Regions from separate parts of the Paenibacillus sp. 7516 genome, predicted to be linked through region 1. Evidence: riboswitches for the same ligand, from Rfam matches in the RefSeq annotation. Region 1 holds a riboswitch; the other holds the start of a gene.
The links. A riboswitch is a leader RNA that binds a small molecule or an ion and turns the genes downstream of it on or off. The one in region 1 is predicted to bind glycine.
Positions count from the first base shown of each region.

Region 2: it holds a riboswitch for glycine, as region 1 does, so the genes downstream of both, sdaAB (L-serine ammonia-lyase, iron-sulfur-dependent subunit beta) here and gcvT (glycine cleavage system aminomethyltransferase GcvT) in region 1, are expected to answer to the same signal.

Region 1 is NZ_NPBI01000020.1:62,064-78,373, reverse strand. It holds gene CHI14_RS16280 (carbohydrate ABC transporter permease) at 1-763, opposite strand, end outside; gene CHI14_RS16275 (ABC transporter permease) at 808-1,761, opposite strand; gene CHI14_RS16270 (helix-turn-helix domain-containing protein) at 2,046-4,382, opposite strand; gene CHI14_RS16265 (endonuclease MutS2) at 4,941-6,893, shown strand; gene CHI14_RS16260 (cysteine-rich CWC family protein) at 6,947-7,216, shown strand; gene CHI14_RS16255 (mannitol-1-phosphate 5-dehydrogenase) at 7,286-8,431, opposite strand; gene CHI14_RS16250 (PTS mannitol transporter subunit IIA) at 8,428-8,862, opposite strand; gene CHI14_RS16245 (BglG family transcription antiterminator) at 8,868-10,964, opposite strand; gene CHI14_RS16240 (PTS mannitol transporter subunit IIBC) at 11,004-12,464, opposite strand; gene gcvH (glycine cleavage system protein GcvH) at 12,894-13,286, opposite strand; glycine riboswitch at 13,627-13,750, shown strand; glycine riboswitch at 13,754-13,855, shown strand; gene gcvT (glycine cleavage system aminomethyltransferase GcvT) at 14,042-15,178, shown strand; gene gcvPA (aminomethyl-transferring glycine dehydrogenase subunit GcvPA) at 15,175-16,310, shown strand, end outside.
Region 2 is NZ_NPBI01000029.1:31,787-48,096, reverse strand. It holds gene CHI14_RS23315 (MerR family transcriptional regulator) at 1-77, opposite strand, end outside; gene CHI14_RS23310 (L-lactate dehydrogenase) at 573-1,526, shown strand; gene CHI14_RS23305 (PAS domain S-box protein) at 1,647-4,355, opposite strand; gene CHI14_RS23300 (ABC transporter permease) at 4,832-5,566, opposite strand; gene CHI14_RS23295 (ABC transporter permease) at 5,568-6,284, opposite strand; gene CHI14_RS23290 (ABC transporter ATP-binding protein) at 6,281-7,195, opposite strand; gene CHI14_RS23285 (HAMP domain-containing sensor histidine kinase) at 7,295-8,806, opposite strand; gene CHI14_RS23280 (response regulator transcription factor) at 8,803-9,486, opposite strand; gene CHI14_RS23275 (alpha-glycosidase) at 9,692-11,452, shown strand; gene sdaAA (L-serine ammonia-lyase, iron-sulfur-dependent, subunit alpha) at 11,631-12,578, opposite strand; gene sdaAB (L-serine ammonia-lyase, iron-sulfur-dependent subunit beta) at 12,568-13,257, opposite strand; glycine riboswitch at 13,364-13,465, opposite strand; glycine riboswitch at 13,470-13,595, opposite strand; gene CHI14_RS23260 (MFS transporter) at 13,789-15,072, opposite strand; gene CHI14_RS23255 (PH domain-containing protein) at 15,284-16,310, opposite strand, start outside.

The DNA of each region.
Region 1 (16,310 bases):
TCAACGGCTGAATCTCCGTCTCCTCAATACTCGTGTCACCAATCCGGCTCTGAGCCAGAATGACAATCTCACGAAGCCAGACTTGAACCGGCCACTTCTCGCTGTCATTGATGTAGATGACGGCGTTGAAGAAGCTGTTCCAGTGAGCGACTGCATAGAACAGGGAGAATGTGGCCATCGCCGGCATCGACAAAGGCAGTACAATACGGAACAGAACGCCGACATCATTACAGCCGTCTATTTTGGCAGCATCCTCCAGTTCATCCGGAATGGCCTGAAAAAAGTTCTTAAGCACAATCAGGTTGAACGCACTGATGGCGGTAGGCAGCATCAGGGACCATAACGTGTCGGTCAGATGCAGCGATTTAACTACGAAATAGGTGGGAATCATGCCTCCGCTGAACAGCATGGTGAACAATACGCCGAGCAGAATCGGCTGCCGTCCTCGCAGATATCTTCTGGATAGCGGATACGCCATCAGCGACGTGAATAACAAGTTAATCAAAGTACCGACAACGGTAATATAGATCGAGACTCCGAGACTGCGAATCAGTGTATCTGTCGAGAAAATGTAGCGATAGGCCGCCAGGGAGAATTCTTTGGGGAAAAGGATGAATCCTCCCTTCGCCACCTCATGCGGGCTGGTAAACGAGACAGCCAGAATGTAGATAAACGGAATGACGGTCACGATTCCGATCAACAGCAGCAAGCCATGATTGACGATATCGAAGATTCGGTTGCCCCACGTTTTATCCTGTTGCATCTTAATGTTCACTCCTGTCTGGTGAAGACGTCTGCTTGCTCATGTTAGTAGACGCCTTCCTCCCCGAATTTTTTGGCCAGCTTGTTGGCACCCAGTACAAGCGCCAGCCCAACAACCGACTTGAACAAACCGACAGCGGCACTGTAGCTGTACTGTGCCTGCGTCAGACCTTTGGTGTACACGTAGGTATCAAATACCTCACCCACATCCCGGTTGGTCGGCGTCAGCATCAGGAAGATCTGTTCAAATCCTGTATCCAGGAAGTTGCCCAGACGAAGAATGAGCAAAATCACGATCGTACTGCGGATGGCAGGCAGCGTAATATGCCAAGTCTGGCGCCAGCGGTTGGCTCCATCAATCCGTGCAGCTTCATAGAGCTGCGTGTCTACACCGGAAAGTGCTGCGAGGAAAATAATCGTGCCCCAGCCAACCTCTTTCCAGATGGATTGTCCGACAATCATGGATCGGAACCAGCCTGGCTCCAGCAGGAACGCAATCTTCTGCCCCGTCAGACTGTACAGCAATTCGTTGATGGCGCCGCCCTCCGTGGTAAACAGCATATAGAACACCCCGACGACAACAACCCACGATACAAAGTGCGGAACATAGACCAGCGTCTGTACAAAACGCTTGAATCGCTCACGGCGCACTTCATTTAGCATCAGTGCGAGCACGATGGGCAGCGGGAAGAAGAAGACCAAATTATAGATCGCCAGCAAAAACGTGTTCCGGAACAGGGTCCAGAACTGCGGTTCCCCGAAGAAACGCTGAAAATGCTTGAGTCCTACCCAGTCACTCCCCAAAATGCCTTTGTACGGTGTGTAATCCTGAAAAGCCATCGTAATGCCATACATGGGTATATATTTGAAAATAACAAAGTAAAGCACTCCCGGTATCAACATGATGTAGAGCCACCGGTTTTTGATAACGTCCCTCCACAGCAGGTTTTTGTCACTGCGGGCAGCGGGCCGTGTCCGAGCCGTCGTTTCGGCTTTCATAGTGTTTTCCTCCCCACATTGGAAACGATTACAAAAGTTCAATTCCTGAACTCATGCCTTCATTGTGGAGGATAAACGAATCACTGGCTATCGTCCGGTTTTAGCTTCTTGTTTTTCCTTGCCAGGCAAGGGTTTGCGACACTACCCCCGTTGAAATCTCAGGCGTGAATGCACCCGTTTTAACCTCTATAATCCTGTCTTAACCCGGGACAATGGAGCGTGGCCAGCAGGGTGTACAAACATAAAAAAGCCTGCCCGCCATGGCAGGCAGAGCAGGCTTAGTTTTACCGCTGCTGTTCCCGGTACTTGCCGGGAGTTGTTCCCGTAATTTTACGAAACGTTCGGATAAACGCAGTGGGGTTGGTGTAATTTAGTTTCTCGGCAATTTCCGATATTTTGAGGTTGGTTGTCTGAAGCCAGGTTTTGGCTTTTTCCATTCGATACTCTGCCAGATATTCAGTGAAATTCACACCAGCTTCCTTCTTGAACACCCGGCTTAAATAAACAGGATGGAAATTCAGCTCTTCCGCACAGGCTTCCAATGACAGTTCACGGTCATAGCGTTCCTCGATCAATCGGATCATCCGCCGGGCGATGTTCATATACTGCGATTCTTCCTGCTCCCGCCAGAAACGAATGACGGGTACAAATAACCGTTTACGGAACCAGTTCGTCATTTCATCAAGAGTGGAAAGCTTCAGCAGCTGAGCCATGGATGCCTTCTCGCCAAGCACTTCGGCCACATCCCCTCCTTGTTCCTGTACAAGCTGGTACACACGGGACAGAAGCTGAACCATAATGACGGGATATTCACTAAAATGCAGTTTCTTGTCGGCGAGCAGACCCAGATACTGTGTAAAATACATATCGGTTTTCTCCTCATCACCTTGTTTCAAGGCAGAGGCCAGCTGATCCTCGATCATTCTGAGCTGTGTATATAAGGCTGCCTCGGTCTGGCCTCGCGGCTGGATATCTTCATAATGCAAAATGATACGGCTTCCCAGACTCACCCTGCCCTGCAGCGCCTCCCGGCTCTCCTGATACGCCCTAGGTGTATCTCCAATGGCAAAATAGGAACGGCTTATGCCGATACTTACTGGCAGATTGAGATAGGTGACTACGCGTTCCCTGATCCATTCCGCCTGGGTGTGCATCCATTCCTTGAGCTGCAGCTCATCATTCAGCCTTGAAGCCAGAACCGTCACTTGTGCATCATCGATCATAACCGGGGTGAAGCGCAATTCCGCAGGCAGAAGCTCTCCAACCATATTGTTGACGGCAAACAGCAGCAGGTCCCTGTCCTGTTCTTCGTACCTGGTTCCTTCGAGCGTATCAATTTGCAGTGTAAGTACACCCAGGCTCGACCAGTCTGCCGGAAAATCATAGCGTTCGCCCTGATACCTGAAATCCTCTTCCGAGATTTTGCCGGTCAGCAGTTTGGTCATGAAAAATTCCTCCAGATGAACATGCTGTCCCTTCATCTGTTCCCGCAGCGATTTTTCTGAGCTGAACAGCGTGGATAAACGTTCCTCAATATAAATAAATTCATCCTGACGGCGGCCCGTCTGCAAAACCGGAGAATCCAGTCCCTTCGTAAACTGCAGCAGTCTGGAGATGGGGGAATACATCCGGCGGCTGCCATAGATTGCAAACAATCCGGTCACGCATAACATGACCAGCGTAGCTACCCCGGTCACAAGAGCAATTTTCTGCGACTGGGCAGTGATCTGTCCAAGAGATACCACTGATACATACAGCCACCCATTGAGTGGTGATTTCCTGTAGCTTACAGCTACCTGGTTTCCTTCCACTTCAGCGTTAAAGAAGCCTTCTGCCTGATTGCTCGTTTCCACCTTAGCCTGAATTTCCTCATTCAAGGTAGCATATTTCTCCTCTTGCCCATGCTCGTTCAGAAAAAAGTTCTGATCCCGGTCCAGTACATACATATCTCCGGTATTCGGATTTTGGCTCAGAAACGTGCTAATCTCCGCATCTGCGATATCAATCACAAGAAATCCCTTAGGCCTAACATTCGTCGGCACCATAGGAATCTTGAATACCATACTGACCACGTCATTCGATGAAATGAGTGTGGGCATCTGTTCCTGTGACTCTTCGGCTATTCCAGCCGAAGCCGGTATGCTTTCCGTAGACAAATGATCATTCTGCGTCACCCAGAACAGACTGTTCGTATAGGTGAGATAGGAGCCAATGCGGTCCCGAATACTGAAATCATCCAATTTTCCAAATGATCTCATGGAGACCACCCAGTCCTGATCCAGGTTAACCAGATAGGCCTGATCTATGTTTGTAACCGCTTGCAGGTTGTTAAACCCGGACGTGAGATCGCGTATTTCCTGAAACTCGGAGCTGTCCAGCGGCTTCTTCATGGCTTGCAGCACCAAGGGAGAATTCACATACTGGATGGATGACAATTGCAGGCTGCGTAAAACTTGTTCTACCCGCATTTGGGTTTGATGCAAAATCTGCAGATTGCTCTCACGTACTTTTTGTTCAATGTCACGCGAAGCGATCGAATAGGAAACGGAGCCGATGACGATGACTGGAAGGGCTCCGAGAATCATGGTAAAACAGAGCAGACGCAGCAAATATTTAGGCAATGTTAGCATCCTCCTTTGTATAGAATCTGCATATTTAAATGCCCGATGGAATGCATATCCATCTGTATAATATCGCTTTCATTGGATTAATTTACTATTGTTATTTTAAAACCCAATCTTATTCAAGTCCACTATTTATTCTTAAGATTGACTTTGGGGCCGTTTCCAGTTTATAGTGGAGGCATATTCCTCAATTCGAAGGAGAGATTTTGATGTCGGTGAGCGTTCTTAACTAATCAAGTTTCATATTCAGGAGTTTGGCCTTTCATGTGCGCTTGTGCCTTATGGCATACGTGTATTTCTTGATGCGCCATAACCCTGTACTTAGTTAAGAACAGCGGATATCATAAATCGCCTCCGGGATTGTACTTGTCCGGGTCTATTTCCGCGCTGTGTTCAGCGTGGATTTTTTTGTATAGACCTATCATGGACTCTGCTTTCCCCTACATGCAGGGCGGAGAATGACGTTTGTTCATTCTCCGCCCTTTTTGCGTTTTCAGGAATAGATTTGGAGTTACCACCGAAGTTACAAATTCAAAATCCAAGGAGAGATCAAGCATGAATGAAAACACAATGAATACACTGGGCTATCATCAAATTCAAAACAACGTCGCTTCCTGCGCACTTTCTTATCTGGGCAAACGTTACGCGAAAGAAATGAAACCCATGGTGGACCCCGGGCTGATCCAGATGCGCCTCGCGGAAACAGAAGAGGCCTCTGCTCTCATCCGTTATGGTGCCAGTGTTCCCATCCCTTCGCTTGACGGTATGGAGACCATTATGGATCTGCTCGGTACCGGTTATCTGTTTAGTGAACGGGACTTCACTCAACTTGCGCAGTTTCTGCGAAGCTGTGCACAATTAATGAAATACATGGAGGGCAAATCCGAAGCAGCTCCTACGGTAAGCCGGTATGCTTCATCCATGATGAGGATGGAATCCCTGTTAAGCGAGATCGAACGCTGCATTTACAGCGGCCGAATTCAGGATCAGGCGAGCAAGGAACTGACACGTATCCGGAAAAAGATGACCGTGAACGAGGAACGAATGAAGCGCAAGCTGGATTCTCTCGTGAGCAAGCACCGGTCCATTATGCAGGAGAACGTAATCAGCCAGCGCGGCGGAAGAACGGTATTACCCATCAAGAAAGAATTCCGCAAGCAGGTGAAAGGCAGCGTCCTGGATGAATCAGGGAGCGGGCAAACCGTTTATATCGAACCCGCGGAACTGGTGGGTCTGCAGATGGAACTCGCCTCACTGCAAGCCGAGGAATCCAGAGAAGAAATGAAAATCCTGGGTGATTTAACGTCGCTTGCAGAATCCTATAACCGCGAGATTGCGCTGAATACCGAGACGGTAGGTGTCCTTGATTTCCTGTTTGCCAAAGCGAAATACGCGGCGACCATGGATGGACGTACGGTTCAAGTAAATACATCGGGCCGAATTACGCTTCAGCAGGCGCGTCATCCTCTGATGGGCGCCTCCATGATTCCGCTTGATTTTGCCATCGGGAGGGATTATTCCTCACTTATCATTACAGGGCCGAATACAGGCGGTAAAACGGTAGCGCTCAAAACTTTGGGGTTGCTCACCCTGATGATGCAGTCCGGTCTGCTCGTTCCTGTGGGTGAAGGCGGCGAGATGGCCGTATTTCACGAAGTGGCTGTCGATATCGGAGATGGACAGAGTTTGGAACAGGCACTCAGCACCTTCTCGGCACATATCCGCAACATGATCGGTATCCTCGAGCAGGCTAATTCATCCACCCTTGTCCTGATCGATGAGATGGCTTCTGGGACGGACCCTGGAGAGGGGGTGGGTCTTTCCATCGCCATGCTGGAGGAACTGCACAGCCGAGGGGCAACCGTGGTGGCTACCACTCACTTTGGGGAAATCAAGCATTTTGCTGCTGCCGCGCGAGGATTTGAAAATGCGCGGATGGAATTTGATACAGCTACGCTGCAGCCCCTTTACCGTTTGTGTATCGGTGAAGCAGGTGAGAGCTACGCCTATTCCATCGCCTTGAAGCTGGGGATGCCACAGCGCATTATTGATCGTTCCCAATCCATATCAGACCAGGGCATATCGAAGAGTTCTGTCCTTGAGCCATTTCCGAACTCCGCAGCTGCACAGAAGACGGAGAAGAAAGTACATTCCCCGGCAGCGACTGAAGCTGGAAATCCATCCCTGCAGGTAGAAGATACAAAGTCGGTTCCCCCAAAGAAAAAATTTCGAAAAGGGGATCGTGTATACGCAGCCTATCTGGACCAGTCAGGAATCGTCTGTGACGTGGAAGACAGTCGTGGAAACATCGGAGTAATGCTGCGCGGGCGGAAAGTCAAAATTCATAAGAAACGCCTCACACTCTCTATATCCGCAGATGAGCTGTATCCAGGCGATGACTATGATCTGGATATTGTGCTGGAGACAAAGGAGAACCGGAAGAAACGTAAATTAATGGGACGCAAACATGTCGAAGGGCTGACCATTGAATTGCCACCTGAAGAATAGGGCCAGCCCTGTTATACTGTTAGGTATGACGATATGGAGAAAGTAGGCGTGCCATGAGCCAAAGTTATCCTTCACAGGCCAAGTCGACAGCTGCAAAAGCCTCCCAGATCAATGTACTCTTATGCCCTTTGTGCGGGGAGGCTAATGGCTGCTCCTATGCGGCTGGCCGTCCCCACTCCGAATGCTGGTGCAATCATGCCGAGTTTCCCGAAGGTGTGTTTGACCGCATTCCGGTGGAGCAGCGGCGTAAATCGTGCATCTGTCAGCGATGTCTGGAATCGTATACAGATCAGGCTGAACACAAACAAGAGCCTCACAGTTAATTCCTGTGAGGCTCTTGTTTTGCGATTGGGAGCCATAATGCGGCACGCAATCGCTAAATGAGTTGTTCCTTACATTTGATGATAATGTTCTACAGCCTGCTTAAGCACAGGGTGCTGCTCATCCATGGCTGTGTAGTGACTAAGTGCTGCAGCAATGCCCTTTTGTTTGATCATATCCTGAAGCTCTACTGCCTCCGGATCATCCTGTACATCGAATTTGCAGGCTGCCGCCATGCCTCTTGCCAGGTTCGTCGTGCCCATTCCATAGTCATGTGCCTGTAGCGCCGGACGAACCAGACGGTCGTTGGGCGACAGCTTCCGCAGCGGCGAACGGCCTACCCGGGTGACTTCATCGGTGAGATGCGGATTTACAAACCGCTCCAGAATTTTATTTATATACTTCTGATGATCTTCGGGGTCGAAACCAAACCGTTTCACAAGAACCTCACCCGTTTCCTGCAGTGCACCATAGACCAGGAATTTCACTTTGTCGTCCGCAATCGCCTTCTGAATCGTATCATACCCGTTCACGTAACCGAGATATGCAGCGCAGCAATGTCCCGTATTGACGGTAAACAGCTTCCGCTCGATATAAGGCTCAAGGTCATCCACATAGAGTACACCTTCAATCGGAAGGAATGCAGCCGCCATCTGTGAACGGTCCACAACCCACTCATAAAAAGGTTCAACCTGTACATGCAGCGAGTCTTCGTGATGCTGTATGGGAACAATCCGGTCTACTGCGGAGTCAGGGAAATACACATATTGATCAGCTAGAGCCTTAACGGGTTCTTCCAACAGAGCATACACATGCTCTTTCAACTGTGTGCTGGCTCCAATGGCATTCTCACAGGCAATAATGTGAAGGGGTTTCTGCACCGAACCTGAATTCAATCTTGCCTCAAGCCCCTTGGCGATGCCTGGTGCAATATGTTTCAGGATGCCCACTCCGACTGCGGTCGTAACAAGATCTGCCTCTGCAACGTTCCGGGCAACAGTCTCCAGCTGCGTTCCATCAATGGCATTAACCCCTTTTACCGTTTCCATATCTTTTGTTTCGTTTGCCAATTCGACCGTATACTGTCCACGCTCCTGTAATGCCTTAACCAACTCCTGGTTCACATCCGAGAAGATGACATTATAACCTGCCCGTGACAGGATTAATCCGATGAACCCGCGTCCGATATTACCTGCTCCAAAATGAAGGGCTCTCATAGTTCCATTTCACTTTCGAGAATGGTAATGATTTCATCCGCCGTTTTGGCATTACGAAGTGCTTCCATGTTCTCATCTTCCGCACAAATGACCGCAATGCTGGTCAGAATCTCCATGTGCTCACCGCCCTGAGCGGCGATACCGATCACCATGTAGGCTTTTTCATCCCCAAAATCTACACCTTGCGGGAACTGAATCACCGAAATACCAGTGGACAGAATGAACGATTTGGATTCTTTGGTTCCGTGTGGAATGGCAAGTCCATTGCCCACATAAGTCGATACGATCTCCTCACGCTCAAGCATCTTGTCGATATAATCGGCAGTAATATGACCTGCGTCTTTCAGAATCTGTCCTGCCATGCGAATAGCCTCATATTTGTCCTGTGCCGTTGCGTTCATAACCACTTTGTCTGTTGTAAGTATGCTCATGTTTATTAACCTCCAATTTCGGTTTTACTTCGATAAAATCCAACCAATTCCCGGGACAGATAATGAATAAGATCATCCCGGATTCCCTTTTCCAGCAGTGTAATCATCTCATCCTGCAGTAACAATGCACTGATCTCGCTTAGCACCTCCAGGCTCTCCCGGGATAGCTCCCTCGGCCCAACCATCAGAAGGATATGGCTGACGCCAACCGGGTCCTCCGCCGTCACGAGCAGCGGCTCTGATAATTGAAACAGGCTGATGGACGGCCTATAAATGCCATCACTGCGAGTATGAAACAGCGCGAGTGATGTATCCGGAATTTTCTGACTGCCCACCTTCTCCCGAGCTTCAAGCAGCCTAGCGATTTCTTCTGGGTCCTTCAGCACCCCGGATTCCTGCAGTACCTTGCACATGGCAAATGCCGTTTCGTAAAATCCCATATTACGATTATCCAGTCGAAACACCTGAAACTTGCCTGTGATTCTTACAATCTCAATGAGTGTGGCATCAAGCCCAGAGGGATCCGCATGGCGGTCAGATGCCTTTGCACTTGCTCTACTCTCTCCATACTTAACTTGTACCCGCTGCAGCGTCGTATTTTGAATGTACAGACGCAAACGTTCACTTTCTTCCGCTGTTAACAAGGGACTCACCTTGTAATACTGATGCGGTTCCATCGGCAGATCGACTGTCGATAAAATGAGATCATATTCCTCTTCCGGGATTCGTGCAGCTTCATACCATGATGCACTGTCAACGATCCGGATCTCCGGAATCTCCTTGGACAACCGGCTGGAAAGCATACGGGATGAGCCAATTCCACTTGTGCATACGATAATGGCCCGAATCTCGCGCTTCAGCACACGCAATCGCTCGATGGAAGCGCCAAAATGCATGACCAGGAATCCAATTTCCTCATCCGGCACGTCCGTATCCGGCCATGCGTCATGCACCGCGTCCTTCACATCCCCGAACAGCGAATCGTAATCCTTGCGAATCTGTTGAAGCAATGGGTTACGTATGCTTTGCCTGCCTCCAATCCGCTCCATCACCGGCTGCATATGGGCAATCAGCCCTTCTCGCAGAAGACGATCCTCCTGGAATGCATAGCCTGTTCTCCCCTGCATCTGATCCATCAGGGAACGAACCATGTCCAGCAATACCAGATCGTCAACAGGCAGTAAGCGTGTGGAGTGAATAAGCTGCTCCGTTTCAATTAATAATTTGTGCAAATAGCTCTGTTCTTCCTTGGCAAACGAGATGCCAAGCTGATCAGAGAGCACGCTGCATAGTCTCGCAGCCATGTATTCAGGCACGCTCTGATCTCCAGTAGAAGGATAAACCGCCTTTTTATCCGGAGAAGCAATACGTCCGACGGTAAATCCCTTGCGAATGCGCACCAGCGCAACGGACAGTTGAATAAGCAATTTGGTATACTGTCGCTCCGGAATATTTTCGAGCCAGTCAATATCCGGTTGCCATAACGCATTCTCGACCGTCAGTACGTCACGATGGCCAATCATGCCCAGCAGCTTCTGGTTCACCTTGGAAATTCCCTGGTCAGGTTGCCTTCCGAACAGATCAGATTCATCCAGATATTCAAGCGCAAGTCCTGCGATTGCTGCGCGATAGGCCGTTTCACTGCCATTGATCTTCACTCCGTATCCTCGCCTGCGAACCAGCTTCAGGCCCGCTTGACGAATCCGGGGCTCCAGTTCATCCAGATCATTGCTCACGGTCGAGACTGTTACTCTCATATCCGATGCGAGCGCAAGCAGTTTTACAGGCTCTGCCTCATCCAGCAAAATGCAAAGCATGAAGAGTTTACGCTCTTCGGGCGTAAACTCCACATATTCGTTCAGCTCCAGCTGCTCACGCAGTGAAGCCAAATCATCGGAACCAGGGTCTATACGGACTCCGGTTCCTGATTTTTTTTCCAATTTCATGCCAAAGGGTTCAAGCCACTTCTCAATCATCTGCAGCTCCCGATGGACGGTTCGTGTACTGACTTTGACCGCAATTGCAATGTCGCCGGCGGTTACTTCCTGCGGATGTTCCAACAGAAACTCCACAATTTCACGCTGTCTTTTCGTAATACTCATATCTCAAGCCTCCGGCTCAGGGAAAACGATCGCAACCTGTTATTTCAGGCGTTCAACGAGCGTATCGTATTCCGGGCTTTTTAGGAAGTTGTCGATGGATATATGTTCTGCGTTCGGTGCCACGCTGCGGGCACGGTCCGTCAATGTCTTCTGCGTAATAACAACGTCTGCGTCCTGCGGGATATCACTGATTGCCGTGTTGGTTACCGCAACGTCAATCCCTTCAGCTTTCATCTTTTTGCGAAGAATGGAAGCCCCCATGGCACTTGAACCCATGCCTGCATCACAGGAGAAGACGATTTTCTTTACATCGGTTTTTGCTTTCACAGTTGAAGAAGCCAAATCCGCGGCTCTGTCTGCTTCACGATTATCTGCTGTAATAGCAGCATTCGCTGTATTGCCTTGGCTCTTCATGTCTTTCATGCGATTCGCTGCAGACTCCAGATCTTCTTCTTTTTGCTTACCTGTTTTCAGCAGCAGTGCTGCAACCAGGAAGGATACGATAGCGGCCACAGCCACCCCGGCGAGCATCGCCAGATATCCACCTTTTGGCGTTAACAGAGAATATGCAATGATACTACCCGGTGAAGGCGCTGAAACCAGTCCGGCTCCGGTAAGCATGAAGGTTGCTGTACCTGCCACGCCACCTGCGATTGCCGCAAGAATCAGAATTGGTCTCATCAGAATGTAAGGGAAATAAATTTCGTGAATCCCCCCGAAGAAATGGATGATAACGGCACCCGGTGCAGAAGATCTTGCTGTTCCACGACCGAAGAAGCAGTAAGCCAGCAGGATACCAAGTCCGGGACCGGGGTTCGATTCAAGCATATATAATACGGATTGACCCAATTCTCTCGCTTGATCTGTTGCAATCGGTGTTAGAATGCCGTGGTTGATTGCATTGTTCAGGAACAATACCTTCCCTGGTTCAATGATCAGGTTGACGAGTGGGAGCAATCCCAGATTCATCAGCCCCTGTACACCAGCAGACAATACAGTGCTGATCCCTTCAACAGCAGGTCCGATGCCCAGCAGTGCAATGATCGCCAGGATACCACCGATAATACCGGCGGAGAAGTTGTTAACCAGCATCTCGAATCCTGCTTTGATCTTGCCTTCAACGGCTTTATCGAACTTTTTAATAATCCATGCGGCCAGAGGTCCGGCAATCATGGCACCCAGGAACATCGGAATGTCACTACCGACGATAACCCCTATAGTCATGATGGCACCAACTACACCACCACGCTGGCGGTGCACCATAGTACCTCCAGTGTATCCAATAAGCAGTGGCAGCAAATATTTGATCATCGGATCTACCAACAGTGCCAGATCCGCGTTAGGGAACCAGCCCTTTTCAATAAAGAGCGCCGTAATTAATCCCCATGCAATAAACGCACCCATATTTGGCATAACCATGCCGCTTAGGAATCGGCCAAAACGCTGAACACCTACCCGGAGACCGCCTTTGGAATTGGACGTTTGGTCCAAGTTACTCATTGTATTATCCTCCTCGGATCAAGTAGTTATCATTTATGAAAGGGGTATCATTTCTCCCCTGCTGTTATCCTAAGCCAGATTGGTCTCCGGTTCAACGAAATGAAAGCGTACTTTCGTCATGATCATTGATGACAACATTGTGTTTATGTAATCGTTTTTATGGTGATGAGAGGGTTCTAACCATTGATATACTTGGCTTTTTTCGTATGTGCCTTATATCATTTACGGTGTTGAATTCTATAATATAGCTTGTGCGATTCAGCCTTATTCCATCCTGTTTAAGTGCCTCAAATGGCAACAAGCCTGTCCTTGAGAACACAAAAAGCCTGCATGAGCACCAAGGCTCACACAGGCTCTGAAGACGTGCACGAACGTCCATATTATGAAAAAAACCATAGAATAATAAAGGTTATTTAGTGCAAACAGATTTTACTCTTCGGTGTGCTTACGGTATGCGTCAGCATTCATCAGTTTAGACAACGCTGCTGTCAGATCACCTTCAACACGAATCTCGATCATCCAGCCTTCTTCGTAAGGCGAACTGTTGACGAGTTCAGGTGCATCCTGCAGCGCTTCATTCACGGCAATAATGGAACCACTTACCGGAGAAAACAAATCCGAAACCGTCTTCACGGATTCAATCGTACCAATGCTGTCTTCCGCTTTTACATCTGATTCAAGGTCAGGCAATTCAACAAACACAATGTCCCCCAGCTGATGCTGCGCGAACTCGGTAATGCCAATCCGTACAGTATCCTCCCCTACGGTTTGCACCCACTCATGCTCTTCACTGTACAGGAAATCACTTTTCAATTCGCTCATCGATATCCGCCTCGCTTTTCATTAATGAGTGCATGCGTCCTTCGGCCAACCCTTTTTCCCAGAACATAGCGTAAGATATTTTTGATTGAAATGTCAAGATACCTCACAAATTATTTGATTTTTGATGATTAGAGCCTGTAACGCAAACACCCTCACTCTACATATAATGGGTAATATTAGAATAGTAAGCGTACTCTTTTTATATACACGAACAATATATCTAGATCGCTAAATATCATTCGGTTTTTTATTGATTTCTGTGATATCGTTCTTGACATCGAGAGTGGATTCACGTTTTAATGAGAGAGTAAATGTTAATCGTTGTGTGCATCACCCGCGGATGAATGTAAAGGGAGAGATTACCCGTGACGTCCAACTCTTGGATGCATGCGGTAACGCCGAAGGAGTAAACCACCCGACAAGCGGGAGGTGAATCTCTCAGGCAAAAGGACTTTTACGGGACGCAACTCTGGAGAGCATCTATTCGCCCGGTATGGGCGTTTTGATCACCCAAGGGGAAACCTGCTGCAACCTATTGGCGGGGTAACTCTCAGGTACCAAGGACAGAGCCTAAGAATACAGCGTGCTTCTGGCATGCCGGTTCTTTGGCCTGTCCTTTTCCTTTTTCCCAAAAAAACGAAACTCAGGATCGAGCCGACGCTGTCATCAGCAGCCTTAACCATACTTATCCAAGAAAAGAATGCATCATTCATGTTATACACTCGGCCCGGTAGCGGCCATAACGAGGTGATTTGATGTCCGATTTGCTTAGAACTCCACTCTATCCACTTTATCAGCAATATGAAGGTGTACGGTGCATCGATTTTGGAGGCTGGGAGCTTCCGGTGCAATTCAGCGGGATTCAGAAGGAACATGAAGCGGTGCGGGAACGGGCTGGACTGTTCGATGTATCCCACATGGGTGAATTCACGGTGCAGGGTGAACAGGCCGAAGCATTTTTGCAGAAACTGACGACTAACGACGTGACCACACTGGTTCCCGGCCAGGCACAATACACGTTAATGTGTTACCCGGACGGTGGCGTAGTGGACGATCTGCTCGTATACAAGCTGGAAGATCAGCATTATATGCTTGTTGTGAATGCCTCCAATATCGATAAGGATTGGGCATGGCTGCAAGAGCATATGGTTCCTGGAGTGAGCATGACGAATGACTCCGTGGAAACAGGTCTCCTGGCCCTGCAGGGTCCGCTTGCTGCAGACATCATCGGAAAGGTTACAGATACCGACGTATCCATAATCGAGCCTTTTCGTTTTGTACAGAACGCTGAGGTCTGTGGTGTAAAACTGCTGCTGTCCCGCACCGGTTATACCGGAGAAGACGGCTTCGAGCTATACGTACAGGCAGATCAGGCCGCTGCGGTCTGGAACGGATTGATGGAGGCTGGCGCTGATCAGGGACTGGTACCGGCTGGACTTGGTGCACGGGATACACTTCGATTTGAAGCGAAGCTGCCCCTCTACGGACAGGAACTGTCGCCGACCATTTCACCACTGGAAGCTGGCGTTGGCATGTTTGTGAAGCTGAATGCCGGACCTTTTATCGGACACGAAGCGCTATTGCAGCAAAAGAATGATGGACCTGCCCGCAAGCTGGTCGGCATTGAAGTACTGGAACGCGGGATTCCACGTCCCCACTATCCCATTTACGCCGAAGGCGTGCAGATCGGGGAAGTAACAACCGGTACACAGTCCCCTACGCTGAAGCGCAATCTGGGGCTCGCCCTGATTAACAGCCAATATGCTGCACTCGGCACCCCGCTCGAGATTGAGATTCGTGGCAAAAAGCTGAAAGCCGAAGTTGTGAAGACCCCTTTTCATAAACGGACACGTACGTCAAAGACACCTACCCAAGGAGCTGAGCAAGCATGAGCAAGCACCGCTATATTCCCATGACTGAACAGGATCAGAGCGCCATGCTCGCGACCATCGGTGTGGACACGATTGAAGATCTGTTCCAGGACATTCCGCAGGCGATTCGTTATCAAGGCGAGCTGCCTGTCTCCTCCAAACTGGATGAATACGCACTGACGCGTCATATGTCCAAGCAAGCCGGCGCGAATGCCAATTTTGAGACACACGCCAGTTTCCTGGGCGCAGGCATATACGATCATCACATCCCTTCCGTTATTAATCATGTCATTTCCCGTTCCGAGTTCTATACCGCCTATACGCCATATCAGCCCGAAATCAGTCAGGGCGAGCTCCAGGCGATCTTCGAATTCCAATCGTATATCTGTGAACTGACTGGCATGGCTGTAGCCAATGCGAGCATGTATGATGGCGCGACCGCATTTGCAGAAGCAGGGAATCTGGCCGCAGCGGCAACTCGCCGCAAACAGCTGATCGTCTCCCGTACGGTTCATCCCGAAGCCCGTCAGGTATTGAAGGCTTATGCCCACGGTCTGAATTTGGAGATTGTCGAGATTGGTTATCAGAACGGGGTGACCGACTGGGATGCCCTTCAAGCCGCCGTATCGGATGATACCGCAGCCGTCATGATCCAGAGCCCGAACTTCTTCGGTGCCGTGGAAAATGTAAAACAGGCTGCAGACTTCGCGCATGCGCACAAGAGTCTGCTCGTGGTCAGCGCAAACCCGCTGGCGCTTGGTATGCTCGAAGCTCCAGGCAAGCTGGGTGCCGACATCGTTGTCGGTGATGCACAGCCCCTTGGCATCTCCGCTTCGCTCGGTGGTCCGACATGTGGATATTTCGCTGTATCCCAGGCGCATATGCGCCGGATTCCCGGCCGGATCGTTGGCCAAACAACGGATCGCAACGGCAAACGCGGTTTTGTACTGACGCTCCAAGCGCGTGAACAGCATATCCGCCGCGAAAAGGCGACATCCAATATTTGTTCCAATCAGGCACTGCTTGCCCTAAGCGCTTCGGTGTATATGTCTACTATGGGAAGACAGGGCATGATTGATGTGGCTGATCTGAATTTGCAAAAGAGTCATTATGCTCTTCAAGCATTGACAGCAATTCCTGGGGTCAGCCTGAC
Region 2 (16,310 bases), on a different contig from region 1:
GCATATTTACGAAGAGTACTGGCTCCTATGCCCAGGCTCTTGGCCGTTTCCGTCGTTGCTCCTGCTTCTTCAATCATCATTATTCCCTCCCGGAATGAAGTCTTTTGAATTCGAAATGTTGGCTTCAGTGTTCCCTTCTGGAACTGTCATCGGATCGGGTCAACCTGTCTCATGAACAAATGGCTTTTGGTTAGCTTGCCCTATGTATTCGTCAACGTCTGGCTCGATCCCTTTGGCGGTTTTGTTCTGTTTCTGCGGATTCATAAGAACTTTTGTCACGTCTGTTATTCGTAAAAATCTCTCTTTTTCCGACATGGAGGAGGAATCCTGTCACGTCGAATGATGCTGGTGCAGACGCCGTCGGTTTATGAAAACAGGATATTCATGTCAATTTTGTTAACCCCATTACTCCAATACGCTCCCGCGACAGAGGATATCATTGCTGCACTGCTTTTCCATGTGTTATCTTATGTAACGTAGAAACGGATTTCGGCATAAATTAAAGGACTATACTTAACATATGGCTTGAAGTCAGGACAATTACATGATTAGGATATGGGGGTTGAACGACAGTGTTAGGCAAATCAGGTAAAGTGGCGGTCATCGGGGCGGGTCTTGTAGGCTCAAGTTGTGCATATTCCATGATCAATCAGTCGATATGCAGGGAAATCATGATGGTGGATCGGACGTATGACCGTGCTGTGGCGCAGGCGCTGGATTTCTCGCATTGTATGGATTTTACACATAATCGAACCAAAGTATATGCCGGGACATATGCAGATTGCGGAAACATGGATGTCATTGTCCTGACTGCAGGAGCCAATCCAAAAGCAGGCCAGACACGTCTGGATATTCTGGAGGAGGCCGAATCGATTGCAAAAGACATCGTACTCCCCATCATGGATAGCGGATTCAACGGCATCTTTGTCGTCGCAGCCAATCCGGTTGACATAGTAACTTATATGGTATGGAAGTTATCCGGTCTTCCGCGTGAGCGTGTCATCGGTACCGGGACCTCCATTGATTCCTCTCGTCTCAAAACGCTGCTATCTGAAGTGTTCTCCATCGATCCGCGCAGCGTGCACGGATATGCTCTCGGGGAGCATGGGGAGTCCCAGTTCGTTGCCTGGTCCCACGTGACGATTGGCGGCAAACCGATCATGCACATTATGGAGCAGCATAAGGAACGCTTCAAACACCTGGACCTCGACGACATTGCCCGCAAAACCAAAGATGCCGGGTGGGAAATATTCACACGCAAAGGTTCCACCCAATTCGGTATCGGCAATGCACTGGCTCATATTACACGCTCGATCCTTAATGATGAACACAAAATCATTGCCGTCTCAGCCATTCTGGAGGGAGAGTATGGTCAGAGCGGTGTCTGTGCAGGTGTCCCAGCCATTATCGGAGGAAACGGAATTCAGGAAATTATCGAACTGAATCTGGACGCGTCCGAGCGCGAGAAATTCGAGCGTTCCTGTGAGATATTATCAGGCAACATTAATCGTCTGACCTTGGCGTAATTGTTCCGTCAGCCTTACAGACTCATTCCAGAATAAAAAAGCATGAACAATCAAACAGGCCAGCGACCTCCTGCTAGGAGAAATCACTGGCCTGTTTGGATTAACATCTCAGGCTTATATTTAATTCGGTGCCAGCTGAGGCTGATCTGTAGGCCCCCATTGCTGAAGCACACGTTTCAGCTCACTGAGCATCACCGGTTTACTGATGAAATCACGCATACCCATCTCGAGACAGGCTTCCTTGTCTTCCCGTTTGGCATTACCTGTTACGGCAATAATCGCGGGAATACGATCCTGGGGAATCAGACGGTGTACCAGATCGGTTGCCTTGAGTCCGTCCATGACCGGCATGTGAATATCCATCAACACAATATCATACGAATTCTGCGAGATGGCCTCAATGGCTTCAACTCCGTTAGTACATACATCTGTTTCATAGCCAAGCTTTTCAAGATACTCGGTCAAAATTTTCCGGTTCACCGGGTGATCCTCGGCTACCAGGATCCGCATGGCCACCTTGTCACCTTGACGTGTGCGGTCGTGACTGAATTGACGTGCTGTGTCTTCTGACGCGTAATCTACACTTGTTGCAGGTACGGCAAAACGGAAGGTTGATCCTTTGCCGTCCTCACTCTCCACGCCAATACTACCGCCCATAATCTCCACAAGCCGCTTCGAGATGACAAGACCAAGTCCTGTACCTCCATACTTGCGATTAATGACTGGGTGCAGCTGGGAGAAGGATTGGAACAACTGATCCAGCTTGTCCGCAGGAATGCCGATCCCGGTATCTTTCACTGCAAAATCAAGCACGCTATCTTCTGGCTTTCTGCCCTTAACGATATCGACATTGACATCAATGCTGCCCTTGTCCGTAAATTTCAGTGCATTACTGACCAGATTGACCAGAATCTGACGGATACGCATGGCATCTCCCACCATGAACTCCGGAATGGTTGGATTCAGGCGATACCTGATCTGCAGCTGTTTCTCGTCTGCCCGAAGTTTAAACAGCTCCGCCACCTGCTCCAGCATTTTGCGAAGAGAGAACGGTTCGTATGCAAGAGCCATTTTACCGGACTCCAGCTTGCTGAAATCCAGAATATCATTCAGTATATTCAGCAGCGCATCCCCGCTCTCCTGAATAATCTGGGCATATTCCCGCTGCTCTTCCGACAGATCGGTTCCAATCAGCAGTTCGGTCATGCCAACAATTCCGTTCATCGGCGTGCGAATCTCATGGCTTACCATCGACAAAAATTCCGACTTGGCCTGCGCTGCAAGCTCAGCCGTCTCCTTGGCTCGCACAATTTCACGCTCTCCGGTTACATCATTGAACACTATGACTACGCCCTGGATCTGTTCCTGATCAATAATCGGCGTAACCTGGTATTCCACCAAGAAACTGCTGCCGTCCTTACGCCAGAATACATCTTCCTTGACGGAGCGACCTTTTCCATCCATCACCGTCATGTGAATTGGACACTCTTCTTTGGGAAAATAACTTCCATCCGCACGGGAATGATGGATAATGGGATGGGCGTTTTTGCCGATGAATTCTTCCACTTCATAACCAAACATGGAAGCGGCAGCCGGATTCATAAACATGGTGATGCCTTCCGCATCCAAACCATATATGCCTTCCGTGACGGAATTCAGTATCAGTGCATGCTGCTTGCTGAGCTCCTGAATACGCTCCATATAATCCTTGCGTTCAGTAATATCGGACAATATTCCGTATACTCCAACCAGTTCCTGGTCGACGATAATGGGCACATTGATGATGGATGCATCGAACTTCTTGCCCGAGGAATTCACAATGCGAGTTTCATAATGCTGCGGTTTCCCCTGCTTCACCAGCTCAAAATAGGTTCTGCCGCGCCCTGCCTCACATGGATCCAGATTGGATAAAAACGATTGTCCAATGAGTTTGCTGCGCGGAATATTCAGCATTTTGACCAGATTTCGATTCACCGCACTGTACTTGCCTTCGAGATTCAAAGAGTACACCGCAGCCGGATTATGCTCGAACAAGGATTTGTAACGCTGTCGACTCTCTCTCAGGCGTCTGTCTGCATCCTTGTGCTGCGTAATATCCCGGCTTATGCTTACAATCTGAATGCCTCTTCCCCTCTCTCCAGCTACAGGCTTAGCCAAAGTTTCCATCCAGATGTAATGACCCTTTTTGTGTCGCACGCGCATTTTGCAGCCATTGCCAATCTCGGATAGCTCCAGCGGGTCAGGAAAATCTCCGGGATAACAATAATCCTTGAAGGACTTGCCAGTCACCTCTTCCGGCTGATACCCAAGCAGAGGATACACAGATGGAGATACATAGAGCAGCTCGCCATCCAGTGAACTTGTCGTAATGAGGTCTTGAGCATGTTCAGCAAGCACTTGATACTTTTCTTGCGTTTCCTGGAGTTTCCGCTCCACTTCAACGATCTCCGTTATATCTTTGGCAATGCCATAGATGCCCACAACCTCTTCTCCTGCTGTAATGGGTACGTAGGTAATTTCGGCTTGTCTTACAGAACCATTCTTATGATAAAACGTGATGTTGTTACTGACTGAACGACCAGTAATCACCTCACGAATATAGTCTCGCCTCGACTGTTCACTCTCTGGCGGACAGACCTGACTTGGATGAATACGCATCAGGTCATCGAGTGTATATCCTGATATACGCTCTACGGATGGATTGGCATCGATATAGTTTCCATGGATGTCCATCACATATATGGCATCCGGGTGATTAAAAAACAGTGATTGGTAAGAACTTCCCTCAGAAATAATCCGCTTCAGGGTTTCCGTTTTATTAATATCCAAGGCTTACCCCTCTTTTCTCAGCCTTTATCTTCTTCTAACAATCTATTAACGTCATTTGGAGTCTAAAGCATCTACCCACGAATAACCAAGTAAGGCTGCCTAGAAACAGCTTTTTTTATTTTACCAGATTCCAGTCTGACTTTGCTTACAATCTGGTATAAAAATTGTAATATTCCAAATAGAAAAAGGTGGAATCTCCATTTCTTCACTTTAAATCAACTTCTACTGGGGGGCACCATTCCCGTAATCGCATTTGAAAATCTGGATATTAGTTACAATGTCTTAGATACATTATGTATCATTTCAGCTATAATCGATACACAAAGAGCGTACCTGCATCAATATAAACGACTTTTTCAGTACGAAGTAGAACAGGACGTGCCAAAAAACCCCCACGTCCGCACCCGAATACACACTCGGTTGACGGTCTTGGGGGATCTTGATCTGATGAAGATCAGTCTTAAACATCACACCATCTAAATTTCCTTTTTTCTAAAATAGAGAACACCAATAAGTATAAACAGCACCGCACTTCCTCCAACTACGGTAAGGAGCGTACCAAGCGGTACATTGTAGGCCCCGAACCCCCCGCCATCCGTTGGTGTCATCAGCAGCATGGGCTGAGCCCAAGGATAGAATGGACCGATTTTCGCCGAGTTCACAATCAGTATGTTCGGTACAGTCAAGGCAAAATTCAGAGCAAGGGGTGCTGCGAAGCTGCTCCATATTAGGGAAACCAGCATTTGCAGTCCGGCAAGGGGCAGGCAGGCGAACAAGCCGAGCAGTAATTTGCTGATAATTAACGACCATGGTACAGGATCGGTAAGGCCCTGAATCCATCCTGCCAGCAGAATGGATATCAGCAGCAGCAATTGGGTACCCAACAGCAGTAAAATGACAATCGTCAACTTGCCTGCATAAACGCCTGTCCGGGTGAGAGGCAGCACCAGCATTTGCTTCCACCCCCCACCAGCATGTTCAAAGCGGCAGACAAATGAAGTGAATACACCCGTCAGGATCGGCATAAGCAGCATCCCATGCAAAAAGACCATCGTTCCCATCAGAACTTCCCACTGTCCTGATGGCTCACTGAGCAGCCCAATAAGCAAAGCTAACAACGGACTCAGCAGAATCAAGAGCCATACAGGTGATTTGCCCATTTTCAGCCGTTCGGCGGACAGGATTCGGAAATACGTCGTAGCAAAGTTCATCCTACGCCACATCCTTCCTGCTGAAATGCATCATTCCAAGCAGCATAATCAGAATTCCCGCAGCCAGTCCCAGTCCTGCGTACATGAATGGATTCGGCCCATTCCATGCCATCTGTGCCCATGCAAGCGGGAAGATTGGCGAGAGACTGAGTGAAAACATGCCTATGATGGCAAGTACAATGCCAAGGGTAACCGGAAGCGCCTGATTTTTGGCAACCATGGTGAGCCACAGCTCAATCGACAATACGGGAAGCGCTCCAGCCAGCGGCAGCAATCCCAGCTTGATTGCCTGCCCCCATGGGATTTCTCCCGCATCGAAACCGAATACCAGTCCCAGAATCACGATCCCGGCAGTCAAAAGAAGACAAGAGATGACAAGCAATATACACGCCAGTAGGAACTTCGCCAGATAAACTGCTGGTCTTGGAATCGGCATTGCCAGAAGCTGCTTCCATGAACCTTGCTCATGCTCAACATTGGCAATCATGGAGCTCAGGATCGTTGCGCCAAGCATTAAAGCTAGCGGTACAAAAACAATCACATTCTCCAGAAGCCCATTCCACAGGTTATCCCCATATATTCCTTTTAAATAATCCAGACGGAGTCCAAAGTTCAGAGCCTGCATTAGGGTAAGTCCGATGGGTGCAAGGAAGACAAGAAACCAAATGCCCTTGCCACGAATTTTGAGCCAGTCCGACGATAATGCACGCCCCGTCATACCATAGCCCCCTCACCAATGACCCGCATGAAGAGGTCTTCGAGAGACTGACGGTGCTCCTCCACCCTGTAAATGGCATGATCTTGCTCAACCAGTCTGCGTACCAGCAGCGCAATCGCACTGTTGTCCATGTATGGGAATGTAAGCTCAGACCCTTGACGCTGACCGAATTGCCCTTGTTCTCTCGCCAGCTTCATAGCTTCTTCCGGCTCGGAGACAGTCAACCGGATAGAGCTGCCTGTCTGGCTATGCAGGTTTGCAATGGTATCCTGAAGCACCATTTTGCCTTCACGAATAATCCCTACCCGACTAGCCATCTGCTCCACCTCACTAAGCAAGTGACTGGATACCAACACCGTAATGCCATGTTCCAGCGGCATGCGTTTAATTAACTCGCGGATCTCCTGAATACCGGCGGGATCCAGTCCATTCGTTGGTTCATCCAATATCAACAGTTCCGGCTGACCCAGCAAGGCACTTGCAATCCCGAGTCTTTGCTTCATTCCAAGTGAATACCCTTTAACCGCGCGCTTTGCATCCCTCGTCAGATCGACTATGGACAATACCTCGGCAATTCTGGATTTGGGCACATTCAGGATCCGCCGCAATGCTTCCAGATTTTCAACTGCATTCAAATGCCCGTAATAAGACGGATACTCTACCAGCGAACCAACACGGCGCAAAATATCCATGCGATCCTTGCGAATATCTTTATCGAAGACACGAATGACCCCTTTTGTCGGTTTGATCAAGCCCAGCAGCATGCGAATGGTTGTTGTTTTACCCGCACCGTTGGGCCCCAGAAAACCGTAAATATCCCCCTTCTTGATATGCAGATCCAATTCACGAACCGCCGCACGATCCCGATATGTTTTCCATAAATTAGCCGTTTGAATAATGTTATCACTCACTGTTTAATCACCTCGGATATCATCGTAACCGTCCAAGGTTAAAACTACAGTTGTCCGAAGTTTAAGATTAGTTTAAATCGTGCTAGGTCAGACCATAGGTCAATAGATAAATATCCGAACTCCTTCGGGTGAGCTATCCACCTTCTTACGCAGGCCCATCTCGCGAACGAGCAGATCCACAATGGACAGCCCGAGACCCGTACCTTTCGTCCCCACCTCTTGCTGCATGCCCGGACCCTGATCCCGAATAACCAGAGCGGTTCTGTCCTGAATCCGTTCAGTGGATATGCCAATGTATTTTCCGTCTCCTGCATACCGAACCACGTTCTGAAACAGGTTATCCAGAATACGACGCATGCCCTGTTCATCCACACGCCAGATCAGCGGCTCATCCGGCAGATCAATATCGATGTCGAACTGCTCTTTCTCCCATACGGGATACCATGCCGCAGCCGTTTCCCTAACGATCCGGAAAACATCTTTCTCTTCCAGCTTCAGCGTGTACTTACCACTCGCAAGCAGATTGTACGATAACATGTTATCAATAAGTCCGCTTAGATCATCCATCTTGGACTCCATGCGTGACAATGAACTGATGCCCTTATCACTGAGCGCTTCCTTGTGAAGAGCATGCATATGCCCACGAATGACCGTTAGCGGCGTACGCAAATCATGGGAAAGTCCTGCAATGAGACGTTTGCGGAACTGCTCCTCCTCACGTTCCCTGTGACGGCTTTCCGTCAGCTGATACACCATCTGATTAAATGAGTCTTCCAGCTGACCAATCTCGTCGGATCTGCGAATATCGACAGGAAGCGGTATGCCTTCCTTACCTGGCGTAACCATGGCTGTCTGCAGGCGGATCAGCCGTTTGCGAATCCGTGCAAAAAACAGAATCGACATCACAATAAAGAGTAGAAAAATAATCGTCATCAGCAAGCCAAGATATAGAAGCTCCATCGGCCAGTTGCTCTGAGATTGTTGGAGCAGATATCTAGGCACTTCAATGACCATGAAGCCTTTTCCCTTGTCCTGATTGCCACCACCTATAAATGAAACAACGGTTAGCGGGTCACGGTAGACAGCTTCCTTCATGAATGCCAGCGTGTAGGATGCATCCCATACTGCGGGAATGCGGGTTTCTACCTTTTTCTGATCATCCAGCGGCCATTTCAGAGTAGTCAGGGTTGATCCATTTACCGGAGTTTCAATTACTTCTACGCCTTCACCTCCAAGTATAAAAGCGGTTTTCCCATTCTCATCCACTCTGTACACTGAAGATTTGGGATACTTGGCATGTAACTGCTTCATGCGATCGTCGATCTTGGCAGGCGCTGCCTGACCCAGCTTCTTCGATTCATTGGACCAGAGATTGCTTATGTGCGTAACGTCACCGTAAGGAGCGGCGTTGCTCTTGCTCACGTTATTAACGACCACGACATAAATGACAGAAGTGATCGGAAGAACAACGGGGACGAACAAAACCGCACACAGGATCAGAAGCATATAACGGGACATCAGCGAGCGGCCGAATCGGAGCTTTCGTTTTTCGTTCTTCTTTCCTGCGCTCTGTTCTGCCCGATTCTCTTGCTTTCTGAACCGCCTGATCATGGTTTCTTCACACGGTATCCAACCCCGCGAACGGTTTGAATGACCGACGGATTGGCCGGATCCCGTTCAAGCTTCTCGCGCAGATGGCGAATATGTACCATTAAAGTCTTATCCCCATCCAGATAAGGCTCGTTCCAGACAGCCTCATAAATCTGTTCTTTCGTACGGATCATGCCCATATGCCTGAGCAGGTACGCGAAGATGTGAAATTGTTTGCCTGATAAAATGATCTCCTCCCCCGTCTCCTCATTGACGATCCGATTGTCCTTCTCATAGATGGACAGGTGATCCAGCTTCAGGGCAGCATCGGACGAAACGGTAGTTCCTGCCTTGCGCAGCTGTACTTCAATGCGTGCAGCGAGCTCATCGGGGTGAAACGGCTTAGTTACATAATCATCGGCAAAATCAAGCCCATGCAGCTTGTCATCAATGGATGTTCTGGCCGAGAGCATGACGATGGGCACGGAAGGATGTTCCTTTTTCAGCCGCTGTCCTACCGTAAATCCATCCAGCCCAGGCAGCATGACATCCAAAATAATCAGTGAGCAGCCCCCAGCAGCTTCGGCTGCCCCCTCACCGCTTCCCAGCCATATGACCTCATAACCTCGTTCCTCCAGGTCAGCCCTGACCCATGTCGCGATTTCCGTATCGTCCTCAATGTATAGCAGTTTTGTTTTCATGCGTAGATTCGTTTCCTTTCTGTACCCTTTGGGTTAATTATATATCTGAACATATTGGAGTAAGCTGTATGTATGAACGAAGCACCATCTAAAGGGATTACATCGTTACTTTCATTAGTATTATACCTTAATCTTCAGCTACAGAAATGCCATGCCTGATGTCCATGATGTACATATGAAGTGAATAGACGGGAGGAATTTTAACATGCTGCTGGAAGCCATCTATCATCAACCCAAACGGAACTGGGCATATGCCTACGATAAGGATACTGTTCGCCTGCGCCTGCGTGCCAAAAAGAATGATCTCACCGAGGTATACGCCATGACTGGCGACAAATACGCATGGGAAAATACCAAAAAGCAAATCTCTTTAACCAAATTCACCTCAGACTCTATGTTCGACTACTATGAAGGGGAAATAAAGCCTCCGTACCATCGTCTGAAATACTCCTTTTTGCTCAAAAGTGGGGACGAGCAGATCTGGATGTCCGAAACGGGTTTCCAGGAAGACGAACCAGACGATACGGGGCAGATGTTTCAGTTCCCCTATATTCACCAGGGTGCGGTCTTTACGCCGCCTGAGTGGGTCAAGGATGCGGTTTTCTATCAGATCTTCCCTGAGCGATTTGCCAATGGCAATCCGGAACTGAATCCGGAGAATGTTGAACCATGGGGCGGCGAGCCTACACCATCCAACTTCTTTGGAGGTGACCTCCAGGGTGTGATGGATCATCTGGACTACCTCAGTGAGCTAGGCATTAATGCCATTTATTTTACCCCCATCTTCGAAGCAACTACGAATCATAAATATGATACCGAGGATTACCTCCAGGTAGATCGGCATTTTGGTGATGCAGACACCGTGAAACGCTTGGTCAAGCTGTGTCATGAACGCGGTATCCGGGTGCTTCTCGATGCGGTATTCAATCATTCCGGGAAGACGTTTGCCCCATTTGTGGACGTACAGGAGAACGGGGAGAAGTCCAAATACAAGGATTGGTTCCATTTTCATGAATTCCCTCTGGATGTGAAGGATGGCATCCCTACGTATGAGACCTTTGGATTCGAGCCTCACATGCCGAAGCTGAACACGGAAAATCCAGAGGTGAAGGACTATCTGCTGAAGGTAGCCGAGTATTGGATCAAGGAAGTGGGCATGGACGGCTGGCGGCTGGACGTTGCAGACGAAGTGGATGATGCATTCTGGCGCGATTTCCGCCGGGTGGTCAAGGCTGCGAATCCAGAGGCGTATATTCTCGGAGAAATCTGGAATGAATCCTCGGCCTGGCTGCAAGGCGATCAGTTCGACGCTGCCATGAACTATCCGTTTACCGATGCCGTGAATGGTTTCTTTGTCAAAAATAAAATGAATGCCGAGACGTTCGCGAATTCCATCGGACGGCAGCTGTCACGTTATCCGCTGCAAGCCAGCGAAGTGGCGTTCAACCTGCTGGACAGCCATGATACGCCAAGACTGCTGACGCTGTGTGAAGGCGATCAGCGCAAGATGAAACTGGCCGCATTGTTCCAGTTCACTTATCTGGGCACGCCGTGTATCTATTACGGAGACGAGATTGGGCTGGATGGCGACCAAGATCCGGGCTGCCGGAAATGCATGGAGTGGGACGAGGCGAAGCAGGACCGTGAGTTGTTCACCTTTTATCAGCAGCTCATCGCTCTTCGCCATGCCCATCCCGCTCTCCGTGCAGAAGGTCACGTCCGATTCCTGCAAGCCCGTCCTGAGGGCAGCCAGCTTGTTCTCGAACGCCAAAGTGAGGATGAACGCATTCTCGTTCTGTTCAATCGTTCGGAGGAAACGGCGATCATTGAATTCGAGGCGGGTGCGGGCGAATGGACCGAATTGTTGGACGGTAACCACCGCACGGCCAGGGACGGCGATGTTCTCGCTGTTGAACTACCTGCATACGGTTATGCCGTGTTAAGTACGGATATCGGTCAGGAATAAACTTAATATTTATTTTTCATCCTCGTAGATTACATGAGCTTTCTCCTGTAAAGCCCGGAGTTAGGCTGAAGCGTTTTTCTCTTTAAATAAAAAAAGCGTCCTGCATGACCTGTAAAGGTCAGCGGACGCTTTTCTCCGTTTTGTCCCGTATAATAAATTCTATCCTATCGGCTTTGTTCTACGCCTGCTCTTTCGAGTCATCCTTCGTGTTCTGTGGTTCGGACTCTGCTTCAGGTTCCGCACGCTTCGCTTTGGGTTTCGCCAGCTTCTCCATCATTTTCCGGCCTGTTGGCGTCTGGGCCAACCCGCCCTGCGCTGTCTCGCGGTGCCTGCTCGGCATCGCACTTCCCACTTCCAGCATGACGTCAATGACTTCGTCCGATGGAATGGCACTTCTTACCCCGGCCAGCGCCATATCGGCCGCAGCCAGTGCCGTTACCGCACCGAGTCCGTTGCGGACGATGCATGGAATTTCAACAAGCCCTGCAACCGGATCGCAGATGAGGCCCAGTGTATTTTTTAACGCGAGACCTACGGCATGAACAACCTGCTCCGGCGTCCCTCCGCGCAGCTCCACCATTGCACCGGCAGCCATGCCGATCGCCGAACCGACTTCTGCCTGACAGCCACCCTCTGCACCTGAAATAAACGAGTTATTGGCAATAACATATCCGATTGCACCTGCACAGAATAAGCCGTTCACCAGATGCTCATCACTCCATCCGAATCGCTCCTGGGAGCTGATGAATACACCAGGGATAATCCCGCATGAACCAGCCGTCGGTGTAGCCACAATCCGGCCCATCGATGCGTTGACTTCAGATACACACAGGGCATAAGCCATTGCCAGTGCGGAAGCGTCACCCGAGCAGGTTTCGCCCTGGCGAATATATTGGGCCATCTTTTTGCCGTCTCCGCCAGTCAAGCCACTGCGCGAAGTGGTGTCCTCCGTCAGTCCTTTCTGTACAGCCTCTTTCATCACCTGATAATATTCCGACATCTGCCGCACAACGTCTGCTTCCGGCGTATTCGTCTCCTGAACCTGCTCCTCGATCATTAGCCGCGCAATGGTTTTGGATTCAGCCGTACAGATCGTATTCAGCTCATGCAAGTGCTTAAACCGCATCCGAATCAACCCCTCTCTTCAAATCAATGACGCGAATATCCAGCACATGATCCAGTGAACGCAAGCGTTCCAACATCTCGGCACTTGGTGCTCCGTCCATTTCCATCGCTGTTAGCGCTTCGCCATCCCGGGCTTTCCGGTCTACCTGCATATACCCGATGTTAACCCCTGAGGAGCTGATCGTAGACGTCACGGAAGCAAGCACCCCTGCCTTGTCCGCATGACGCAGAACGAGTGTGGGGAATTCCCCGCTGATCTGTACCCGGAAATCATTAAGCGCATGCACCGACACACTGCCGCCGCCAATCGAAGCACCAACGAGTGAACATTGACGCTCACCATGCCACAACTCAATTTTGACCGTATTCGGATGCGGAGCAGGCAGTCCACTTGTATAGAACTCAACCTTCATACCCGCTTGTTCGGCATACGCCTCGGCGTCTGGTATACGTGGATCATCCGTGACATAGTCAAGCAAACCACCAATTAACGCCAGATCCGTACCGTGACCTTGATACGTATCGGCAAATGAGCCGTACAGTGTCAGCCTGGCACGTTCAGGCGTACACCCCAGCCACTGCCTTGCAATTCTCCCCAGTCTCGCTGCCCCAGCTGTATGTGAACTTGAAGGGCCCGTCATCGACGGACCAATAATTGAAAAAACATCTTTAAATCGCATCCTGCACCCCTCCATATCGTCATATCCATCCAGACATGCACCATAATGTTCCTTAATTACTGAATGATGACATCAAAAAAGGACAGTAGAAGGCCTTAGGCCCTCTCTCTGTCCTCGTTACCTGAGAGTTTCATGATCAGAGGCCGCCCCAAGGGGTACCCTACTCATCATATACCCCTTGGGTGGCGCATTCGCGCACTCTCCAGAGTTGCGTCCAACGATGGTACTTTTACCTGAGAGATTAACCACCTGCGCCGGGTGCGCAGCGGCTTGCTCCTTCGGTGCCTGGCAGCCTACTGAAACCAATGGCCTGCCCAGGTCTCTCCCGCTCGTTCTCATCCGCTGTATCGTATATATTCGCTTGAACACATATCAAACGTTGTCCTTATGAGATTGATCATTCATATAACAGATTAATATGCAACACACGTAATGTCAACAAAAGTAACGCATCATTATCATCTTGGTAAAATTCCTCTAATATTATATGCAGCTTTCCACAGAATCGTTCAGTTTTCAATAGGCTATAGACTAGCTGTGGAGAGATTTTGATTTTGATGATGAGCTGTGATCCTTATAATATGACTGTCTTGAAGGAAGCCAGCTCGTAAGCCATAACAGGAGGGAACCCAGCATCAGAACTGCCGAAACGACCGTATATACGGTTCGAAGAGAGATCATTTCGGCAACTACACCCATGACCAAAATCGAAATGACCTGCAATGCACTCAGCATGAGTCCAAGTACGCTGCTCATTCGCCCCATCAAGTCTACCGGTATATTATTCTGATAAAAGGTGACCAGTCCCGTGTTTGCCGGCGCCGAACACAACCCAAGCAGAATAAAGGCGAATGCGGCAAGCTCGAACGAAAACGAACGAGCGAACAGGAAATAGCCAAGCGCAACTAAGAGCACGCCCCCGCCCATCATGTGACGTATGGACAAGTGTTTGGCGAACAACCACACCAGCAGAGAACCCGCCATGTATCCAGCTCCAGTAACACTCATCAACGCACCATACTGTGACTCAGACAGGTTCATGACTTGACGGATAAACACCACTTCCTGTGCATCCAGCGACATACCAATAACAAGAATAATCTGGAATAAGGCATAGATACCTACCACATATCCTGCTTGGCGACTGAATTGCATTACGGCCCGCCAATCCTGGGCGATCAGGCGAGGGGTCAGCCTTGTCCTACCGCCGCTCTGCTCTCCAGTGCCCAGCCTTGGCAGAAACATCAGGACGAGCACCGACACAACAAAGGAAGCTGCATTGGCATAGATCGCCGCTACAGGAGACAGATAGATTAACATGACTCCGGCTATGGCCGGACCGGTAATAAAAGCACCTGAGCTGATCATCGCCTGCAGGGAATTGAATCGCTTGCGCCGCTCTGCAGGAACCAGACGGGTGATGTACACCTGCGAAGAAGGTACGAATATGGATGACGACATGCTGACAAGAAACATGATGCCGTACATCATCCATAGACTGGGCATCAGCGGAAGCAATGCCACGAGCACAGCTCTCACCACATCCGCCCCAATCATCAGCTGCCGCTGGTCGTAGCGGTCAATCAGACTGCCTGACCAGAACTTGGTGCATACCGAGGCAATCGGCGAGATAATCCACAAGCCTGCGACTGCCGCCGGGGACTGTGTCATGTTAAGCACCATCAAATTAATGGCCACAATGTAGATAAAATCCCCCAGATTGGATATGCCTACTCCGCCCAGCAGCAAGCCGGCATGTTTCCATCCACCTGACTCGGCGCCCTTCCCTTTCCCCTGATCACGATCATTACTCATCCATTATATCCCTCCCGGATTCATTCCTTAAATCATTCAATGCACTGATTTAAAACCCAATAATTGTATTATCTCCTATTTGATCCTTTTTCGCAGTAAAAAAATGGACAATGCCTGCGTCGATCATCATGTTGTGCAAGACTTCCCGTACAAAAAAGACTGCCCTTAATCTGGCAGTCTCAAGTCGTTTTAATCTAAGATGCTTTCTATATCATTTTTGGGCCAAATCCGAAGCCTGCCGAAACCATTCTTTTACGGCATTAGCCTGGCCATATTCCAGGAATATGGCTTTGAAGCCGCTCCGATTTACCATCAGCCTCGCCCGAACGGATAACAAGGACTTGCTTCGCTGTCTTCGGGTAGCAACTGTATCTACTGTGACCACATGAGGCCGGCGCATCAGCGCTGTTCTGCGGGAGATGGCCCGGTGGCGAATGGTTAGCAGCTTGCCCTGAATACTCAGCCCTTCATCCTTGAAGCACCCGTATCCCCAAACGGCACATAAGGGAATAAGGAGAAATAGAAATGCACCCATCGGGCCCAGAAACACCGTCCCCGCTGTTCCCAGCAGGGCTGCACCAAGCAGTTTCCAGCGCAAGAATAACCAGCGAGCTCGGTCCGGGGGTCTGTTAGCGGGTGGCTGCATGACGAATTGCGGTACAATTCGGGCAAGCAGCTCATTGACATCGCGGAGCGGCAGCAGCGGATGAAGCATCATTTTTTTCTCCATCTCTGAAGTCAAAACAAAAATCTCCACCTCGGCATAACCAAACGGCTGTCGCAGCAGTCCCTCCCTGATCTCCACCGCCTGGACCTTCCCTGGTGAGAACACATGCTTCTTTCGGTCGAGCAATCCGGAAACAATCGTAATATTACCGCCTTCCTGCTCGACCGTGAATCCGGCATACTTTATCGTGAACAGGACAGCAGACAAGATCCAGGCCAGCAAAAACATGACAGGAACTAGTCCGAGCCACCAGATCGCTGGCAGCTGTCCAGCCCGCTCAACCAAGCTGCTGTAGAAATGCGCAGGGAGCAGGTCATCTGCGAAGGAATAAACCCCAGTTCCGAATACGACGACGAGCGGCAGATTCATCGTGGTCAGCGCTCCGGCAAACAGTCTTCCGGCTGACAGCCGAAGCAAAACCTCCCGTTCTGGCTGCATAAGCGGAGCGGATGCCTGGATGTGCTTCTCCTTTTGCTCAGGAGATTCCCCCTCTTCATCTGAGTTAAGATCT